Regions from separate parts of the Aliarcobacter faecis genome, predicted to be linked through region 1. Evidence: riboswitches for the same ligand, from Rfam matches in the RefSeq annotation. Region 1 holds a riboswitch; the other holds the start of a gene.
What was found. A riboswitch is a leader RNA that binds a small molecule or an ion and turns the genes downstream of it on or off. The one in region 1 is predicted to bind thiamine pyrophosphate.

Region 1 (3,213 bases):
AACATTTTTTCATCATCAGCTTTTACCATAGCCATTGCAAAAACTTTTGCATACTCTAAAAGATATAAATAATCTTGTAGTAAATAGAATTTAAACTTCTCTTTACATAAAGTACCAGCTCCTAACTCTTGAACAAATGGGTGATTGTATCCATCTTCCCAAACTTTTATAGCTTTTTGTTTTAAACTTCTTGAAAATGACATTTTTAATCCTTTATTTATAATATATTCTCTAAATTTGCTTTTTCTTTTAGAGTTTGTTCATCAAAATTTCCTATTGCATTAAATAACTCTTTATGAAAAGTTCCAAGCCCAAGATTTTGACTCTTATCATAGGCAATTTCTCCAGATATTCCCATAACCAAAAGTGCTAAAACAGTTGCCTCAAATAGTTTTTCTTTATTTGTTCCACAAAAACTAGCAACTAAAGAGGAACACATACAACCTGTTCCAGTAATTTGTGGCAAAAGGTGGCTACCATTTTTTATAGTAACTACTCTTTTACCATCACTTATAACATCAGTTTCTCCAGTAATTGCTACAACTAAATTTAAACTATTTGCTAATGTTTTTGCAATTATTGCTGTATTCTTAATATTTTCAATATCTTCTTTTGAAGCATCAGCACCTTTTGTATTGGAACTTTGATTTAAAATAGATTTTATTTCAGAGATATTTCCTCTAATACAAGATATTTTAGAATCTTTTAAAAGCTCTTCTATAAAATCTTTTCTAAATTTTGAAGCACCAACTCCAACAGGGTCTAAAACTACTGGAACACCAATCTCTTTGGCTCTTTTACTAGCTTTAATCATAGATTTTTTTATATCATCATTTAATGTTCCAATATTTATTAAAAGTGATGATGCAATATTTACAAAATCTTCAACTTCATTCTCATCATCAGCCATAGCAGGACTTGCTCCAACTGCTAAAGTTACATTTGCGCAATCATTTACTGTAACATAGTTTGTAATTTGATGAATTAATGGATTTTTTTCCTTTATACTATTTAAGATATTTACTAAATCATTTATCATAATTCTTCCTATTTAAAAAATTTAAAAAAATGGTTTGTTGGACCATTACCTTTTCCAATATTTGGTGAGTTTATTATTGCTTTATAGATATACTCTTTTGAGTTTTGAATAGCTTCTTTTAGAGGTATTTCTAAAGCTAAGTTTGAAGCAATTGCTGATGAAAAAGTACAACCAGTTCCATGTGTATTTTTTGTATCAACTTTTGGTGATGAAAAGTAGTGAAATTCAACTCCATCATATAAGATATCTGTTGCATCTTCTAAAGTGTAACCACCTTTTATTAAAACACTTTTACAACCCATTTCATATATTTTTATTGCAGCTTCTTTCATCTGCTCTTTTGAAGATATTGTCATATTTGCTAAATGTTGAGCTTCTGCTATATTTGGTGTTAGAACATCTGCAAGGGGGATAATAATTTCTATTAAACTACTCATATTTTTTATATCCATCAATGCATCACCATTTTTTGCATACATTACGGGGTCAATTACAATATTCTTTACATTTTGTTTTTTTAAAAAATCTGCTACTATTTTCATAGTTTCTATATTTGCTAACATTCCAATTTTTATAGCATCAGGAGTAATGTCTTCAAAAACTGCAATAAGTTGTTTTTCTATAATATTTGGATTTATATCTTGAATATCAATAACTCTAAAAGTATTTTCAGCAACAACTGAAGTAACTACGCTCATACCATAATTTCCAAAAGCACTAAAAGTTTTTAGGTCTGCTTGTATTCCTGCTCCACCAATACAATCTGAACCTGCAATTGTTAAAACTTTTTTATTTGCAAATATAATTTCATTTTGTCTCATCATAATTCCTTGTTAAAAAATTTTTATTTTATTGAATATCTTTTATTTTAGGTAAAAAAAAAGGTACTTTCATATTAGAAAGCACCTTTTATATTAAATTTTAATTTTAAAAATTCGCTTCCTACGCTGGTATTAACCATCAGGTTCAAAGGGTCAGGTTTTACCTTCTCAACGCTTTTACGTTCCCCTGCAATAAAAAAATGAATTGTATCACAAATAAAAATTAAAAGCCAATTTATGGGATTTTTTGTAAAAAAACTATAAAATACCTAATGAAATTTTTACTAATCAACCTAATCTTTTTTATATCGTTAAGTGCTTCAACTCTAACTTTATCTATGAGTTCAAGCCCGAGTAGGCTAAATCCAATTTTATCAAATGATAGTGCTAGTAGTGAAATATCTGATTGGCTTTTTAATGGACTTTTTAAATATGATAAAGATGGAAATGTAACTCTTGAATTAGCTTCAAGTTATGAATTTATAAGTCCTACAAAATTAATTGTGAAATTAAAAGATAATGTTTTATGGCATGATAAAGTAAAACTTTCTTCAAAAGATGTGATTTTTACTTATGAACAAATCATAAATCCAAAAGTTTTTAATTCTATAAAATCAAATTTTCAAGAGATTGAGAGCGTAAAAGCAATAGATGATTCAACAGTTGAAATAGTGTATAAAAAACCATATTTTAAAGCTTTGGAAGTTTGGATGGTAGGATTACTTCCATACCATATTTTAAAAGATGAAGAAAATCTTATGACAAGTTCTTTTAATAAAAATCCAATAGGTACAGGTTCATATAAGTTAAAAGAGTTTAAAGTAGGGCAAGATATAGAACTTATTGCAAATGAAGATTACTTTGATGGAAAACCAGAAATTGATAAAATCTTATATAAATTTTTACCAGATTTAAGTACATCTTTTTTGTATTTAAAAGAGAAAAAACTTGATATTGGTACATTAGATCCAATTCAAGTAGATAGACAAATAGATGATAGTTTTAAAAAAGAGTACACAATAATACAAAAACCAGCTTTTACATATAGTTATTTGGGCTTGAATTTAAAAGATGAAAAATTTAAAGATAAAAGAGTTAGGCAAGCTTTATCTTTGGCAATTAATAGACAAGAGTTAGTTGATATTTTGTTTTTTGGATATGGACAAGTTTGTAATGGACCTTTTATGCCAAATTCTTATGCTTACAATAACGAAGTTAATCCTATACTTCAAGATATACAAAAAGCAAAAGAACTTTTAAAAGAAGCTGGATATGATGAAAAGAATCCTTTTACATTTGAAGTAGTAACAAATACAGGGAATGATATAAGAGTCAATGCAGCTCAAATTTTAC
Region 2 (3,213 bases), 880 kb from region 1:
TATGATAAGGTAAGAAAAGATGATATGCATATATTAGGAGAAATAGTAATTGCTCTTGATAAAATAAGTCAAGGAATATACACAGCAAAAATCAATGCATCAACTACAAATCCTATGATTTTTACTCTTAAAAATATTGTAAATAACATGTTAGAAAAAGCAAATAAGAATATGGAAGATTTAGTTGAAATTGTTGGACTTTATGCAGATAAAGATTATAGAAAACAGATGGATATTAATCCAAAATTAAAAGGGAAAATGCTTTTAACTATGCAAAGATTAAATCAGTTGGGTGCTGAATTAAACAATAATACAAAACAAAATCTTGAAAATGGAAAACTTTTAGAAAGCTCTTCAATTCAAATGAATCAAAGTGTAAATAATCTAGCAACAAAAGCCAATGAACAAGCCAGTTCTCTTGAACAAACAGCTGCTGCACTTGAGGAGATTACAGGAAGTACAAAAAGCAACACTCAAAATGCTTCTAAAATGGCAAATTTAAGTAAAGATGTAAAAAGCTCTGTAGCAATAGGTGAAGAACTAGCAAATAAAACAGCCTCTTCTATGGAGGAGATAAATTTAAAGGTTACAGCTATAAATGAAGCTATAAGCATAATTGATCAAATTGCATTTCAAACAAATATTTTAAGTCTAAATGCTGCTGTTGAAGCAGCAACTGCTGGAGAAGCTGGAAAAGGTTTTGCTGTTGTTGCTGGTGAAGTACGAAATCTAGCAGCTAGAAGTACTCAAGCTGCTCATGAAATAAAAGATTTAGTTGAAAATGCAACTTCAAAAACAAATGAAGGTAAAAAGATATCTGATGAAATGATTAAAGGCTATCAAAATTTAAATAATCTAATCTCTGAAACAATAAATATTATTCAAAATGTAAGCATGGCTTCAAATGAACAATTAAGAGGAATAGAACAGATAAATATTGCTATAAATCTACTTGATAAAACAACTCAAGAAAACGCAGCTGAAGCATATAATGTATCCTCTATTTCACAAAATACTTTAAAAATGGCTCAACTTTTAGTAGAAGATGTAAAAACAAAAAAAGTAAATTAAGGAGAGTTTATGTCAATAAATAATAATTCAAAAGAGATAGTTTTAAAAGACCATGCATTTTTAGTAAGTGAAACTGATGAAAAAGGAATTATTACTTTTGCAAGTGATGATTTTTGTGAAGTTGCAGGATATAGTGTAGAGGAGCTTATTGGAAAACCACATAGTATTGTAAGACATCCTGATATGCCGAAAGAAGCTTTTAAAAGTTTATGGGAAACAGTAAAAAAAGGAGAAGTTTGGACTGGATATGTAAAAAATGCAACAAAAGATGGAAATTTTTACTGGGTATTTGCTACTGTTTATCCAACAATTACAAGTGAAGGGAAAAAAGGTTATCTATCTTGTAGAAGAAAAGCTACTACAAGTGAGATAGAAAAAGCTACTATTTTATACAAAACTCTAAAATAAAAGGGCTTTAATAAATTTAAAATTAATACCCTTTTAAATTCTTTATGCTAGAATACTCTTTTTATTGCGGGGGGACGCTAAAAGCGTTGAGAAGGTAAAACCTGACCCTTTGAACCTGTTGGTTAAGACCAGTGAAGGAAGCGAATTTTTAAAAATTAAATTTAATAAACTAAGTTATAGATAATCTAAATTTAATAAAAAAGGTGCTTTCAAACGAAAGTACCTTTTTTTTTACCCAAAAATCTAGCTGACAATAAAAAAAATATATCAATCTAAAGGATTTTAAAATGAAAAATAGCAAAATATTTGCTGAAATGATGGTACATATACCACTTTGTACACATATTGAAGCCAAAAATGTTTTAGTTATTGGTTCAATTAATGATGAATTAAAAAATGAGACAAAAAAACACTCTAGTGAGTCAAATTTTGAGTTTTCAGATTTATCGGCACTTGAAACTAAAGAGGATAAAAGTGTAGATATTATAATTTTAACTAATATGCGACCTGATTTAAAAATAGTATCAAATATCTATAGAGTTTTAAAAAATGATGGAATAGTTACATTTGTTTCAGAATCATTTTCAAAAAATAGTGAAGAGTTAAAAAAAGATTTAAAACTCATTGGTGAAAAATTTTGGATAGCTATGCCATTTAGTTTTGATCATACAACAACTATACTTGCTTCAAGAAAATATCATCCAACAGCTGATTTAAATCTACAAAGAGCAGATTTTTTGGAAGATATGGATTATTATAGTGCTGAAATTCATTCAGCTTCTTTTGTATTTCCAGCAAAAATACATAAAGAATTAACTGGTATTGCAAAAAGATAAGGAGAAAAGATGCAAAATATTCAAAAATTTTTAGAAGAGCATAAAAACGATAGTGTAAGAACTCAAATGTACTATGCAAAACAAGGAATTATAACTCCACATATGGAGTTTGTAGCAAAAAAAGAGAACCTTAAACCAGAGTTTATAAGAAGTGAAATAGCAAGAGGAAGACTTATAATTCCTGCAAATGTAAATCATATAAATCAAGAACCAATGGCTATTGGAATTGCATCTTCTTGTAAAATAAATGCAAATATTGGAAGTTCTGCAATAGTTAGTGATGTTGATGGAGAGATTGAAAAAGTAAATGTTTGTCTAAAATATGGAGCTGACACTATTATGGATTTAAGTACTGGTGGGGATTTAGATTTAATTAGAAAAGCCGTAATAAATCACTCAACAGTTCCTATTGGAACAGTTCCTATTTATCAAATATTACATGATGTAAAAGATAAAATAGAGGATTTAAGTATAGAAAAAATGCTTGAAGTTATCCAAAGACAAGCTGAACAAGGTGTTAGTTACTTTACTATTCACGCAGGATTTTTACTAGAATTTATGCCACATATTGCAAAAAGAAAAATGGGTATAGTTTCAAGAGGTGGAAGTTTAATGGCTGCTTGGATGATGCATTATCATAAAGAAAATCCATTTTATACTGCTTTTGATAAAATCTTAGATATTTGTAGAAAATATGATGTTTCACTTTCACTAGGAGATAGTTTAAGACCTGGTTGTTTAGCAGATGCTTCAGATGAAGCTCAACTAAGAGAGTTAAAAGTTTTAGGTGAACTAACACTTAGAGCTTGGGGAAAAGATGTTCAAGTTATGATTGAAGGACCAGGACATGTTCCATTAAATCAAATTGAAAGAAATATGAAAATAGAAAAAGAGTATT

Region 2: linked by a shared signal. The riboswitch ahead of AFAEC_RS03660 (spermine/spermidine synthase domain-containing protein) and the one ahead of thiD (bifunctional hydroxymethylpyrimidine kinase/phosphomethylpyrimidine kinase) in region 1 are both predicted to bind thiamine pyrophosphate.

Annotation. Positions count from the first base shown of each region.
Region 1 is NZ_CP053837.1:2,138,643-2,141,855, reverse strand. It holds gene tenA (thiaminase II) at 1-203, opposite strand, end outside; gene thiM (hydroxyethylthiazole kinase) at 218-1,039, opposite strand; gene thiD (bifunctional hydroxymethylpyrimidine kinase/phosphomethylpyrimidine kinase) at 1,048-1,860, opposite strand; TPP riboswitch at 1,962-2,059, opposite strand; gene AFAEC_RS10685 (peptide-binding protein) at 2,133-3,213, shown strand, end outside.
Region 2 is NZ_CP053837.1:705,406-708,618, reverse strand. It holds gene AFAEC_RS03670 (methyl-accepting chemotaxis protein) at 1-1,071, shown strand, start outside; gene AFAEC_RS03665 (PAS domain-containing protein) at 1,081-1,479, shown strand; TPP riboswitch at 1,538-1,636, shown strand; gene AFAEC_RS03660 (spermine/spermidine synthase domain-containing protein) at 1,767-2,315, shown strand; gene thiC (phosphomethylpyrimidine synthase ThiC) at 2,325-3,213, shown strand, end outside.